2 regions of the Actinomadura rubrobrunea NBRC 15275 genome follow, and region 2 is predicted to be linked to the other one. Evidence: riboswitches for the same ligand, from Rfam matches in the RefSeq annotation. Region 2 holds a riboswitch; the other holds the start of a gene.
What was found. A riboswitch is a leader RNA that binds a small molecule or an ion and turns the genes downstream of it on or off. The one in region 2 is predicted to bind ZMP and ZTP.
Positions count from the first base shown of each region.

Region 1: another riboswitch for ZMP and ZTP. It lies ahead of AR3_RS03740 (serine hydroxymethyltransferase); the one in region 2 lies ahead of AR3_RS02160 (bifunctional methylenetetrahydrofolate dehydrogenase/methenyltetrahydrofolate cyclohydrolase).

Region 1 is NZ_BCQU01000007.1:75,457-82,563, reverse strand. It holds gene gap (type I glyceraldehyde-3-phosphate dehydrogenase) at 1-90, shown strand, start outside; gene AR3_RS03765 (phosphoglycerate kinase) at 184-1,371, shown strand; gene tpiA (triose-phosphate isomerase) at 1,378-2,169, shown strand; gene secG (preprotein translocase subunit SecG) at 2,350-2,592, shown strand; gene AR3_RS03750 (RNA polymerase-binding protein RbpA) at 2,708-3,085, shown strand; gene AR3_RS03745 (class I SAM-dependent methyltransferase) at 3,251-3,889, shown strand; ZMP/ZTP riboswitch at 3,937-4,023, shown strand; gene AR3_RS03740 (serine hydroxymethyltransferase) at 4,084-5,355, shown strand; gene AR3_RS03735 (class I SAM-dependent methyltransferase) at 5,322-6,140, opposite strand; gene AR3_RS03730 (GNAT family N-acetyltransferase) at 6,168-7,107, opposite strand, start outside.
Region 2 is NZ_BCQU01000004.1:61,257-68,363, reverse strand. It holds gene AR3_RS02180 (hypothetical protein) at 1-65, opposite strand, end outside; gene purN (phosphoribosylglycinamide formyltransferase) at 204-878, shown strand; gene purH (bifunctional phosphoribosylaminoimidazolecarboxamide formyltransferase/IMP cyclohydrolase) at 913-2,475, shown strand; gene AR3_RS30190 (hypothetical protein) at 2,638-2,883, shown strand; ZMP/ZTP riboswitch at 3,015-3,094, shown strand; gene AR3_RS02160 (bifunctional methylenetetrahydrofolate dehydrogenase/methenyltetrahydrofolate cyclohydrolase) at 3,162-4,016, shown strand; gene AR3_RS02155 (FHA domain-containing protein) at 4,201-4,926, opposite strand; gene AR3_RS29235 (DUF3017 domain-containing protein) at 5,239-5,706, shown strand; gene AR3_RS02145 (NADP-dependent isocitrate dehydrogenase) at 5,836-7,053, shown strand.

The sequences.
Region 1 (7,107 bases), on a different contig from region 2:
CAGGTGAAGGTCGTCGGCTGGTACGACAACGAGTGGGGCTACTCCAACCGGCTGGTCGACCTGGTCAAGCTGGTCGGCGCCCAGCTCTGACCCGCCCGACGGCCACGCCGCCCGCCGCGCGTCCGGCCCCTCCGCGGGGCGCGGGCCGCGCGGCGGGCGCCTGTGAAAGGGACATCCACTGCGATGCGCACCATTGACGATCTCGATGTCGCGGGGCGGCGGGTGCTGGTCCGCTCGGACCTGAACGTCCCGCTGGAGAACGGAAAGATCACCGACGACGGGCGGATCCGCGCCAGCGTGCCGACGATCAAGGCGCTGCGCGACCGGGGCGCCCGGGTCGTCGTCTGCGCCCACCTGGGCCGCCCCAAGGGCCAGGTGAAGCCGGAGTTCTCGCTGGCCCCCGTGGCCGCGCGGCTCGGCGAGCTGCTCGGCGCGGACGTGCGGTTCGCCTCCGACGTCGTCGGCGACTCGGCCCGCGCCACCGTCGAGGGCCTGGCCGACGGCGAGGTGGCGCTGCTGGAGAACCTGCGCTTCGAGCCCGGCGAGACCAGCAAGGACGACGCCGAGCGCGGCGCGTTCGCCGACCGCCTGGCCGCCCTCGCCGAGCTGTACGTGGGCGACGGGTTCGGCGCCGTGCACCGCAAGCACGCCAGCGTCTACGACGTGCCGCAGCGGCTGCCGCACGCCGCCGGCGGGCTGATCGCCGCCGAGGTGGACGTGCTCAAGCGCCTCACCGAGGACGTGGCCCGCCCGTACGCGGTCGTGCTCGGCGGCTCCAAGGTCTCCGACAAGCTCGGCGTCATCGACAACCTGCTCGGCAAGGCCGACCGGATCCTCGTCGGCGGCGGCATGGTGTTCACCTTCCTGGCCGCCCAGGGCCACGAGGTCGGCAAGAGCCTGCTCGAACGCGACCAGCTCGACACCGTCCGCGGCTACCTGCGGCGGGCCGAGGAGTCCGGCGTGGAGATCGTGCTGCCGGTGGACGTGGTGGCCGCCGCCGCGTTCGCCGCCGACGCCGAGCACTCGGCGGTGCCCGTCGACGCCATCCCGGCCGACCGGCTCGGGCTGGACATCGGCCCGGAGTCCGGCAAGCTGTTCGCCGCCAAGCTGGCGGGCGCCGCCACGGTGTTCTGGAACGGCCCGATGGGCGTGTTCGAGATGGAGCCGTACTCGCACGGCACCCGCGCCGTCGCCCAGGGGCTCATCGACTCCGGCGCGTTCACCGTCGTCGGCGGCGGCGACTCGGCCGCGGCGGTGCGGCGCCTCGGCTTCGACGAGGGCGCGTTCTCGCACATCTCGACCGGCGGCGGCGCCAGCCTGGAGTACCTCGAAGGCAAGACGCTGCCCGGCCTGAAGGCTCTGGAGGACTGACGACCGATGGCCGCGAACCCTGCCCGCAAGCCGCTGATGGCCGGCAACTGGAAGATGAACAACTCGCACCTCGAGGCCATCAAGCTGGTGCAGCAGCTGGCGTTCACCCTCAAGGAGCCCGACTACGAGGCCGTCGAGGTGGTGGTGCTGCCGCCGTTCACCGCGATCCGCTCGGTGCAGACCTGCGTCGAGGCCGACAAGCTGGCGATCCGCTACGGCGCGCAGGACGTCTCGCCGCACGCCTCCGGCGCCTACACCGGCGAGATCTCCGGCTCGATGCTGGCCAAGCTCGGCTGCTCGTACGTCGTCGTCGGGCACTCCGAGCGCCGCCAGTACCACCACGAGGACGACGCGCTGGTGAACGCCAAGGTCAAGGCCGCCTTCGCCAACCAGATCGTCCCGATCATCTGCGTCGGGGAGGGCCTGGACGTGCGCAAGGCGGGCGAGCACGTGGCGCACACCCTCGCCCAGGTGGACGGCGCGCTGGAGAAGATCCCCGCCGAGCAGGCCCGGACCGCCGTCATCGCCTACGAGCCGGTGTGGGCCATCGGGACCGGCGAGGTCGCCACCCCGCAGGACGCGCAGGAGGTGTGCGGCGCGATCCGCACCCGGCTGGCCGAGCTGTACGACGGCGACGTGGCCGCCCAGGCGCGCGTGCTGTACGGCGGGTCGGTGAAGAGCGGCAACGTGGCCGGGATCATGAAGCAGCCGGACGTGGACGGCGCACTGGTCGGCGGTGCCAGCCTGGACCCCGGCGAGTTCGTCAAGATCTGCCGGTACCGCGACCTGCCCGCCTGAGAATCCGCCTCGATTCACCATCGATTCGGCAACGACATGCGGATTCTCGTCGTACCAGCCGGTAGTTCGTCGTACCCTTCGTACGTGACGGGTAAACCGCTCGGCTCGTACCATGTCCTGTCCGTGCAAGTGTTCGAGAACGCGCCCCGCACCCGGGGCGGCCAGAGAAGGCGCTGAAACGTGATCATCGCAACGTCGATCGTGCTCGCCATCACCAGCGTGCTGATGGTGATCCTCGTCCTGATGCACAAGGGCAAGGGCGGGGGCCTCTCCGACATGTTCGGCGGCGGTATCAGCTCGTCACTGGGCGGATCGTCGGTGGTCGAGCGCAACCTCGACCGGCTGACGATCGGCGTCGGGCTGGTCTGGGTCGCCTCGATCGTCGTGCTCGGGCTGCTGTTCAAGAGCAAGGGCGTCGGCTGAGCGGACCCCGACCCGAGGACACCGGCCGTCGCGCCACCGTGCCGCGCCCGCCCCGAGGAGGGCGCGGCACGCGGCGGTAGACAAGCGAGCGGCAGATCAAGCGAGGAGTTGGTCCGTGGCTAGTGGCAACGCGATTCGGGGCAGCCGGGTGGGCGCCGGCCCCATGGGAGAGGCCGAGCGCGGGGAGGCGGCTCCCCGCGTCTGGGTCACCTTCTACTGCGCCAACCGGCACGAGGTGCGCCCGAGCTTCGCGACGGACGTCGCCATTCCCGAAACGTGGGACTGCCCCCGCTGCGGGTTCCCCGCCGGGCAGGACCCCGACAACCCCCCGGCCCCGCCGAAGACCGAGCCGTACAAGACGCACCTTGCGTACGTGAAGGAGCGGCGCAGCGACGCCGACGGTCAGGCGATCCTGGAGGAGGCCCTCGCCAAGCTCCGCGAGCGGCGGGCCGCCGTCAAGGCCGCCATGCAGTCCGCGGGACGCAACAGCTGACCGCGCGCGGTCCGCGCCCCCGAGATCGTCCCACGGCCCGGGTCCCGCCCACGGGGCGCCGGGCCGTTCGCATGCCCGCGGGGCCGTGCGCGCCGGCCGGGTCCCGTGTTCGGAGAGGCGGCCGGAGAGGTTCCGCCGGGGCGGCGCATGCGCGACGATCGGTCCATGAGCAATGCGATCTTCGCCCGGTTCTTCGATCTGGTCGCGGCCCGGGGCGAGCAGCGCGGCAACGCCGATCTGCGCCGCGAGCTGCTGGCCGGGCTGTCCGGCCGGGTCGTGGAGGTGGGAGCGGGCAACGGGCTGAACTTCCCGCACTATCCGCCGGACGTGGCCGAGGTGGTCGCCGTCGAGCCGCAGCCGTACCTGCGGGGCAAGGCGGCCGCGGCGGCGCGGACCGCGCCGGTCGGCATCCGGGTGGTCGACGGGACCGCCGAGCGGATCCCGCTCGACGACTCCTGCGCCGACGCGGTGGTGGTGTCCGGGGTGCTGTGCTCGGTGCGCGACCCGCGGGCGGCGCTGGAGGAGTTCCGCCGCGTGCTGCGGCCGGGCGGGCGGCTGCGCTTCTACGAGCACGTCCGCGCCGACGGCGGCTTCGGACGCCGCCAGGACCTGCTCGCCCCGCTGTGGGCGCGGCTGATGGGCGGCTGCCGCGTCGACCGCGACACCGTCGGGGAGCTGGAACGCGCCGGATACCGGATCGAACGCTGCCGCCGGCTGGTGTTCCCGCCCGGGGCGCGGGTGTCGGTGGTGGCCCCCCGTGTCATCGGCACCGCGCTGCCCCTGGAACGACCCGGCCCGGCATGACCGGCCCGTGATCTCCGTCCGCGGACGGCGGGCGGCGCCGACTACAATGCGGTGCACGCGACTGGCGCAGTCAAGGTGGAATCGACCACCGGGGAGCGAACGCAGTCCGCACACCGCGCGCCTGGGTGTACGGGCCCCCGTCGGCCGGGGGCGACCGTACCGGGGCCTCCGGCGAGAGCAGCGCGGAGGTCGTCATGCACGAACCGGCCATCGCCCGTCTGCGGGCGCAGGATCCCGACATCGCCGGCCTGGTCGAGGCCGAGGCGCGGCGCCAGTTCGAGAAGCTGCGCCTGATCGCCTCGGAGAACTACGTGTCGCCCGCCGTCCTGGAGGCCACGGGCAGCGTCCTGACCAACAAGTACTCCGAGGGCTACGCGGGCCGCCGCTACTACGAGGGCCAGCAGAACATCGACCCGATCGAGCTGCTGGCCGTCGACCGGGCCAAGCAGGTCTTCGGCGTCGAGCACGCCAACGTGCAGTCGTACTCGGGCTCGCCCGCCAACCTGGCAGTCTACCTGGCGTTCCTGGAGCCCGGCGACACCGTCATGGGCATGTCGCTGCCGATGGGCGGCCACCTGACGCACGGCTGGTCGGTGTCGGCGACCGGCAGGTGGTTCCGGCCCGTCCGGTACGGGGTGCGCGAGGACACCGGCCGCATCGACATGGACCAGGTCCGCGACCTGGCCCGCGCGGAGCGGCCCAAGCTGATCTGGTGCGGCGGCACGGCCGTCCCGCGCACCATCGACTTCCCCGCGTTCGCCGAGATCGCCCGGGAGGTCGGCGCGGTGCTGGCCGCCGACATCGCGCACATCGCCGGGCTGATCGCGGGCGGCGCCCACCCCTCGCCGGTCGGCTGCGCCGACGTGATCACCACCACCACGCACAAGACGCTGCGGGGGCCGCGCGGCGCCATGATCATGTCGACGGCGGAGCACGCCAAGGCCGTCGACAAGGCCGTCTTCCCCGGCCTGCAGGGCGGCCCGCACAACCACACCACCGCCGCCATCGCGGTGGCGCTGGGGGAGGCCGCGCGGCCGGAGTTCGCCGAGTACGCCCGCCGCGTCGTCGCGAACGCCAAGGCCCTGGCCGCCGCGCTGGCCGAACGCGGGTTCGACCTGGTCTCCGGCGGCACCGACAACCACCTGATCCTCATCGACCTGACCGGCAAGGGCGTGCCCGGCAAGCCCGCGGCGCAGGCCCTCGACCGGGCGGGCATCGAGCTGAACTACAACACCGTGCCGTTCGACCCGCGCACGCCGTTCGACCCGTCCGGGCTGCGGCTGGGCACCGCCGCGATCACCACGCGCGGGCTCACCGAGGAGGCGATGCCGCAGATCGCCGCGTGGATCGACGAGGTCGTCCAGGCGACGGCGAAGGAGGACGAGGCGGTGCTCGCCCGCGTCGCCGGCGAGGTGCGCGAGCTGATGGCCGGCTACCCGATGCCCGGCTGGGCGCCCGCTCCCTGACCGGAGCCCGCGCGGCGCAGCACCAGGATCATCCGCCACGCGTCCGGGGCGGTGACGGGCACGTCGCCGAAGTCGCCGTAGCGGGCCGCGATCTCCAGTGCGCCCGACAGGCGGACGGCCGCCTCCACCTCGGTCGCCGACCAGAACCGGTACGGCACCACGTCGCGGATCACCCGGGTCGTCCCGCCCTCGGCGACGGTGACCGTGACGTGGTCTTCGGAGATCTGGGTGACGGGGTCGAGCCGGTCGGTCGGCTCGCCCCACCGTACCGTGACGTGCACGCCGTCGCGTTCCACCGTCCACCCGGTGCTGACGCTCGGCTCGTCGGACAGCCGGTCGCGCGGATGCGACATCTCCACGATGTACACGCCGTCGCCGGCCAGGTGCTCGGCGACCCGGTCCAGGTGGGCGGTGAACGCGTCCAGCGTCATGAGGTGGGACGTGGAGTCCAGCATCGTCACCACCAGGTCGAACCGGCGGTCCAGGGCGAAGGCGGTCATGTCGTCCCGGACCACCCGCAGGTCGACGCCGGCGTCCTTGGCGGCCCGCTCGGCGTACGCGCACATCGCCGGGTTGATGTCCAGGGCCGTGGCCTCGACGCCGCGGCGGGCGAACTCGCGGGCGTGCTCTGCGGGCCCGGCGGCCAGCTCCAGCACGGTGCGGACGGCGGCGCCGCCGTCGCGGTGCCGCGCGCACCACGCCAGCAGCGCGTCCACCTCGGCGGGCACGTCCCGGAACGCGCACGCCAGCTCGTAGGCCCGCGGATCGTCGTAGATGCCGGTCACCCGGCCATCCTGCCACCCCGGGGCCGGTCAGCGGGACGCGGCGGCCGCCGCGCGGTCGGACGGGGCGGCGTCCCGGCCGTCCAGGCGCAGCCGAACCTCGACGACGCCGGGCTCGTCGGTGCGCCGGACCCGTCCGCCCAGCGACATCAGCAGCCGCAGCACCCGCCGGTTCTCGGCGAGCGCGGCGGCCCGCAGCTCCACCAGTCCGCGCTCGCGGGCCAGCACCACCAGCAGCTCGGTGAGGGCCCGGCCGAGGCCGCGCCCCTGCCAGGCGTCCGCCACCAGGAACGCCAGCTCGGCCACGCCCGGTTCGAGCACGTGGATCAGGTGCGCCAGCGCCAGCAGCGACCCGTCGGGCCCTTCGGCGACCAGCGTCAGCCCGTGCGCGGGGTCGGTGAAGTCCCGCATCGCCCTCGGGGGAGGGGCGGGCGTGGCGCTGAAGTAGCGCATGCGGCGCGACTCCGGCGAGCACCGCGCGTGCAGGTCGAGGACGGCGTCGGCGTCCCGCGGCCGGATGGGGCGCACCACCGCGCGCGTGCCGTCGCGCAGCACCACGGTCCGGGAGGCCGGGGCCGGGGAGGGCGCGGGCAGCGCCGCGCGCACCAGGGCGTCCGCGCGGGCCGCCTCGGTCGCGGTGAACGGCAGGCCGTAGCGCCGCAGCCGCACCGCGCGGCGCTCGCCGACCGGGACGGTCAGCACGTCCGGCGCGCCGTCGTCGTCGGCGGGCCCGGTGATCCAGGACGCCTCGTGCGCGCGCAGCAGCTCGGCCAGCACCTCCGGCAGGTCCTGCGGCCGGGCGCACAGGCGCGCCGCCAGCGTCAGCGCCCGCGTCGGCTCGTCGACCAGTTCGCGCGGGCGCGCGGGCACCACGGCGGTGCGCGCCCCGCCCGCCGCGGCGATCGCCTCGGCCAGCGCCCGCGCCGGCGGGGGATCCCCCGGGGCGGGGTCCGGGACGCTCACCACGAAC
Region 2 (7,107 bases):
GGGTTCCGGCCGGTGTCCTGGCGAGGGGCGGTGCCGCCCTCGCCCTGGCCCGGCTGCTCACTCACGTTCATCCTCCTGGTGCCGCTGAGGTCCGGTGCGGATTAGGGGCGCGCCGAGCGCGACCGATAGGCTTCGTGCAGGGCGGTCAGTGCCCCGGACACTGCCGCGCAGGTCCGTTCACCCAACGTTCGTTTCAGGGAGTCATGGTGTCCGCCCGGCTCGTCGTCCTCGTCTCCGGCGCGGGGACCAACCTACAGGCCCTGCTCGACGCGTGCGCAGATCCAGCCTACGGGGCCCGGGTGGTGGCCGTGGGCTCCGACCGCGACGGGATCGGCGGCCTGGAACGCGCCGAACGCGCCGGACTGCCGACGTTCACCGTCCGCGTCGGCGACTTCCCCGACCGCGCCCAGTGGGACGCCGCGTTCGCCGAGGCCGTCGCCGAGCACGAGCCGGACCTGGTGGTCTCCGCCGGGTTCATGAAGATCCTCGGCCCCCGGTACCTGGAGCGGTTCGGCGGCCGCACCATCAACACCCATCCCGCGCTGCTGCCCGCCTTCCCCGGGGCGCACGCCGTCCGCGACGCCCTGGCGTACGGGGTGAAGGTGACGGGCTGTACCGTTCACTTCGTCGACGAAGGCGTGGACACCGGACCCGTCATCGCCCAGGAGGCCGTCCGGGTCGGCTGGCATGACGACGAGGAAACCCTGCACGAGCGGATCAAGCAGGTGGAGCGCAGGCTTCTGGTCGAGGTCGTGGGCCGCCTGGCCCGCGACGGCTGGACCCAGAAGGGCAGGCGGGTCTCCATGAAGTGCAGGACCTGCAACACGTCCGTAGGCGGAGACGAGGGGAGCTCGACCGGTGAGTCGGGTCGCGAGTGAATCCGGGGGGACGGCCTCCCAGACCCCCGCGAGGGTGCCGATCAAGCGCGCGCTGATCAGTGTGTACGACAAGACGGGGCTGGAGGAGCTGGCCCGCGGGCTGCACGAGGCCGGGGTGGAGATCGTCTCCACCGGCTCCACGGCGGCGCGGATCGCCGCCGCGGGCGTGCCCGTGATGAAGGTCGAAAAGCTCACCGGGTTCCCCGAGTGCCTGGACGGGCGGGTCAAGACCCTGCACCCCAAGGTGCACGCCGGGCTGCTGGCCGACCGCCGCAAGGAGGACCACATCCAGCAGCTCGACGACCTGAACATCGAGCCGTTCGACCTGGCCGTGGTGAACCTGTACCCGTTCGCCGACACGGTCGCCTCGGGCGCCCAGCCGGACGAGTGCGTCGAGCAGATCGACATCGGCGGCCCCACGATGGTGCGCGCCGCCGCCAAGAACCACGCCAGCGTCGCCGTCGTCGTCGACCCGTCGGCGTACGGCGAGGTGCTGGCGGCCGTGGCCGCGGGCGGCTTCACGCTGGAGGAGCGGCGCCGCCTGGCCGCGCGGGCGTTCGCGCACACCGCCGCCTACGACGTGGCGGTCGCCTCGTGGTTCGCCGGCCCGTACGCGGCCGGCGGCGACGCCGAGCGGCCGGACTGGCCGGAGTTCGTCGGCGCCGCGTGGGAGCGCAAGGCCGTCCTGCGGTACGGGGAGAACCCGCACCAGCGCGCCGCGCTCTACACGGCCGCCGGGTCGTCCGCGCGGGGCGGCGGGCTGGCGGGCGCCGAGCAGCTGCACGGCAAGGAGATGTCGTACAACAACTACGTCGACGCCGACGCCGCCCGCCGGGCCGCCTACGACTTCGCCGAGCCCGCCGTGGCGATCATCAAGCACGCCAACCCGTGCGGCATCGCGGTCGGCGCGGACGTGGCCGAGGCGCACCGCAAGGCGCACGCCTGCGACCCGGTGTCGGCGTACGGCGGGGTGATCGCCGTCAACCGCCCGGTGACCGCCGCCATGGCCGAGCAGGTCGCCGACGTGTTCACCGAGGTGATCGTGGCGCCGGACTTCGACGACGACGCCCTGGAGATCCTCACCCGCAAGAAGAACATCCGGCTGCTGCGCTGCCCCGAGGGCCCGGCGGAGGCGACCGAGTACCGGCGCATCGACGGCGGGGTCCTGCTGCAGAGCGTCGACAAGGTGGACGCCCCCGGCGACGACCCGGCGAACTGGGAGCTGAAGGCCGGTTCGCCCGCCGACGAGGCCACGCTGCGCGACCTGGCGTTCGCGTGGAAGGCGTGCCGCTCGGTCAAGTCCAACGCGATCCTGCTCGCCGCCGACGGCGCCACCGTCGGGGTGGGCATGGGCCAGGTCAACCGGGTCGACTCGGCCCGGCTGGCGGTGTCGCGGGCCGGCGATCGGGCCGCCTCGGCGGTCGGCGCGTCCGACGCCTACTTCCCCTTCCCCGACGGGCTGCAGGTGCTGGCCGAGGCGGGGGTGCGGGCGATCGTCGAGCCGGGCGGGTCGATCCGCGACGAGGAAGTGATCTCCGCCGCCAAGGACGCGGGCGTCACCCTCTACTTCACCGGCGTCCGCCACTTCTTCCACTGACGCGCACCCCTTTCTCCGGGACCTGCGTTTCACGGACGCGGCGCCGACGCGCCTTCCGGCGCCCCGGTGCGCGGCACCGGGGCGCCGGCGTCCGTCTCCACGGCCGCGCCGTCTGGCCAGGGCATTCGTGCGGGGTTGGTAGCCTCGCCGTCGGTCGCGCCCGTGGACCGCGCCGTCCGCGACGTCCGGCGCGCCCGTCCCCCGACCGCTGGTCCCCTGGAGGCGTCGATGGACTTCCTGGTGTCCCTGCTGGCGGGGATGATCGTGCAGACGACGTCCCTGTTCCTGGAGGCGCGGCAGCTGATCGGCCTGGCCGCGGCGACGCTGGCCGCCGTGCTGGCGGCCCAGCTCGGCTGGCACGGCACCGACCGCCTGATCGCCTGGCGCGGCGACGCCGACGAGGAGTGAGCGCCGCCCGTCCGCGCCGAACAGCGAACCGCCCCTCTCTCTCCGCGGCCCTTCCTGCCTGCCGCTTTCCGCGGCGCCGCCCGCGCCGCCCAGCGGCCTGCCGCCGCCGCGCGCGGCGCTAGCATGGCGGGGACGCGACTGGCGCGGTCAAGGTGGAGCGAACCACCGGGGAGCGAAGGACATCCGGACACCGCGCGCCTGGGTGTACCGGGACGGCAGCCGGGGAACCCGGGATGGGCCCGTCCACAGGACCCCGGCCTGACAGCGCGGAGGTGCGCATGACTGCACGGATCCTGGACGGCAAGGCGACGGCCGCGGAGATCAGGGCCGATCTGGCCAAGCGGGTGGAGGCGCTGCGCGAACGCGGAGTCCGCGTCGGGCTGGGCACCGTGCTGGTCGGCGACGACCCCGGCAGCAGCGCCTACGTGAACATGAAGCACCGCGACTGCGCCGAGGTGGGCATCGAGAGCATCCGCCGCGACCTGCCCGCCGACGCCTCCCAGGAGGACGTGGAGCGCGCCGTCGCGGAACTCAACGCCGACCCCGCCTGCACCGGGTACATCGTCCAGCTGCCGCTGCCCAAGGGCCTGGACGAGCACCGCGTCCTGGAGCTGATCGACCCGGCCAAGGACGCCGACGGGCTGCACCCGGTCAACCTCGGCCGGCTCGTGCTCATGCAGCCTGGCCCGCTGCCGTGCACCCCCAAGGGCATCGTGGAGCTGCTGCGCCGCTACGACGTGCCGCTGCGCGGCGCCGAGGTCGTCGTGGTCGGCCGCGGCATCACCGTCGGGCGCTCGCTCGGCCTGCTGCTCACCCGCCGCACCGAGAACGCCACCGTGACGTCCTGCCACACCGCCACCCGCGACCTGGCCGCGCACACCCGCCGGGCCGACATCGTGGTGGCGGCCGCCGGCGTCCCCGGCCTGATCACCGCCGACATGGTCAAGCCCGGCGCCGCCGTGCTGGACGTCGGCGTGTCCCGGGTGGACGGCAAGCTCACCGGCGACGTCGCCCCGGAGGTGCGGGAGGTCGCGGGCTGGCTCGCCCCCAACCCCGGCGGCGTCGGCCCCATGACGCGCGCCATGCTGCTCGCCAACGTCGTCGAGGCCGCCGAAGCCGCGGCCGGCGCCTGACCTCGGCGCCGGACGGCCGTCACACGCCCGTGACGGCGCCGGAAACGGCGGCCAAGGCTTCGGGAAGGGGTTCGCCCGTACGAGGCCGTGGCCGACGGCGCACGGCCCCGTACGGGCCCACCTCGCGCGCCGCTCCCCTGCATGCGCTGCCCACGGGGAGCGGCCGCACGCTCACCGCGTCAGATCAGCTCGCCCTGCGGCCCGCGGTGCCCGCCGGCGGGCGGCCGGGCGCGCCGAGGCGTCCCGGCGGATGGGGGGCGTGCCCGGCGCGGCGGACCTCCGCCGTCCGGGCGTCCATCGGCGTCCGGTTCTGCTGCTGCGGCACGTGCACCGGCGGCAGCGGGCGGACGAGCCCCATCGCGATGACCTCGTTGGCGAGGCGGGTGCGCCGGTTGGCGCCCTCGGGAATCCGGAACTTCTGGTAGAGCCGCAGCAGGTGCTGCTTCACCGCCGCCTCGGTGACGACCAGGTCGGCGGCGATCTCGCGGGCGGTGGCGGGCGCGACGAACGCCTCGTCCGACAGGGCGGGCCGGCACAGCGAGGTCAGCACGTCGACCTCCCGGCGGGTGAGCTCGGGGGCGACGGCGCGCCGCAGCTCGACGGCCGGGTCGACGTCCTCGCGGGGGATGCCCCCCATCCGGCAGCGCGCCGTGCCGAAGCTCACGACGTCGCCGTCCTCCAGTACGCGGCGGGCGATCGGGCGGCCGTTGACCCGGGTCCCGTTGCGGGACAGGCCCATGTCGACGACGTAGACGTACGGGCCGCGCCGAACGATCTCTGCGTGCAATCGGGACACACTCGGGTCGTCGAGGCGGATGTCGACTCCGCGCCCGCGCCCGACCGTCGTGACGTCGGGGCGCAGCGGCATGACCAGGCCGCTGTCCTCGATCCGCATGAACGGCCCCTCCACGGCAGTCCTCCCAGCTAGTTAGCGACCCCTGTCTGCCGGGTTACCCGGAGCGGGTAGCGCCACACCCTCCTACTGGTGAGTAGGACCTACGCCACAAGACTCGCGGCGCCCCACAGCGGTCAAGAAACCCCAGGTGTCACGGCCGCGCGACCGTCAATTTTCAACCTGCGAGCGGCAAAGCGGCGGAAAATGCCGTCGCAGACGGCCCTCTGCGCGAAAGGCGTTCGCGGGGCCGGACGCACCCCCCGGACGAAAATTCCAGCCGCTACGGTTGGGGGAACCAGACCTTTCGGTGAGGCCGGAGAGGGAGAAATGAGCGCGGAGCTGAGCCGGCGGCGCCGGCGGGCCCCCGGGGCGACGGGCGCGCGGGGCAACCGGCTGAGCAGGCTGCCGTACCTGCTGGTGCTGTGCGGCGTGGCCGGCGGGCTGGTGCTGTGCTCGATGGCCTACTTCCGCAAGGGCTCGATGCTGATCGCCGCCGCCCTGCTGTTCGGCGCGCTGGCCCGGGCGCTGCTGCCGGAGTCCCAGCTCGGGCTGCTGGCGGTGCGCAGCCGCTCGCTGGACTGCTGGACGCTGGTCGTCCTCGGCGAGCTGACCGCCTTCGCGGCGCTGAGCATCCCCCCGATGAACAAGGCGGGCCTGGCCGTGGCCGCCGCGTTCGGGGTGCTCGTCGGGCTGGCCGGGCTGGTGCGCGTCGTGCGGTACCTGTTCGTCGAGCGGCGCGGCGCCCACCGGCGCGGCGCGGACGACTCCGGCGGCGTCCCCGTTCATCCCATGTGATGCTTCATCCCATGTGATGCGGTTTGTGGGACAAGGGGGAGGTCTAGACCGGTACGGGCGGTCCGATAGCCTAGCCAGTTGAGCCTTACAAGGACTGCCGGCCGGTGTAGGAAGAGGGACAGCAACAGCATGCCCAAGATCAAAGTAGCGGGCCCGGTCGTCGAACTCGACGGCGACGAGATGACCAGGATCATCTGGCGCTTCATCAAGGACCAGCTGATCCTGCCCTACCTGGACGTGGACCTGAAGTACTACGACCTGGGGATCGAGAACCGGGACGCCACCGACGACCAGGTCACGGTCGACGCCGCCAACGCGATCAAGAAGTACGGCGTCGGCGTCAAGTGCGCCACGATCACTCCCGACGAGGCCCGCGTCGAGGAGTTCGGCCTGAAGAAGATGTGGCGCTCGCCCAACGGGACCATCCGCAACATCCTGGGCGGCGTGGTCTTCCGCGAGCCGATCGTGGTGTCCAACATTCCTCGCCTGGTGCCCGGCTGGACCAAGCCCATCGTCATCGGCCGTCACGCCCACGGCGACCAGTACCGCGCCTCCGACTTCGTCGTCCCCGGCCCCGGCACGGTGACGATCTCCTACGTCCCCGAGGACGGCGGCGAGCCCATCGAGATGGAGGTCGCCAAGTTCACCGGCGCCGGCGTCGCCATGGGCATGTACAACTTCGACGACTCGATCCGGGACTTCGCCCGCGCCACCATGCGCTACGCGCTGGACCGCGGCTACCCGCTGTACATGTCCACCAAGAACACGATCCTCAAGGCCTACGACGGCCGGTTCAAGGACCTGTTCGAGGAGATCTACGAGACCGAGTTCAAGGCCGAGTTCGAGGCCAAGGGCCTGACCTACGAGCACCGGCTGATCGACGACATGGTCGCCCAGGCGCTCAAGTGGGAGGGCGGCTTCGTCTGGGCCTGCAAGAACTACGACGGCGACGTCCAGTCCGACGTGGTGGCGCAGGGCTTCGGCTCCCTCGGCCTGATGACCTCGGTGCTGATGACCCCCGACGGCCGCACCGTCGAGGCCGAGGCCGCGCACGGCACCGTCACCCGCCACTACCGGCAGCACCAGCAGGGCAAGCCGACCTCGACCAACCCGATCGCGTCCATCTTCGCCTGGACGCGGGGCCTGGCCCACCGCGGCAAGCTGGACAACACCCCCGAGGTCATCGACTTCGCCCAGACGCTGGAGCGGGTCTGCATCGAGACCGTCGAGAACGGCCAGATGACCAAGGACCTGGCCCTGCTCGTCGGCGGCGACACCAAGTGGCTGACGACGCAGGAGTTCCTCGAGGCCCTCGACACCAACCTGCAGAAGAAGCTCGCCCAGTGAGGTGACCGCAGGGCGTAGAGCACTGGCATAGGGCATGGGAAGGCCGTCCCGGGC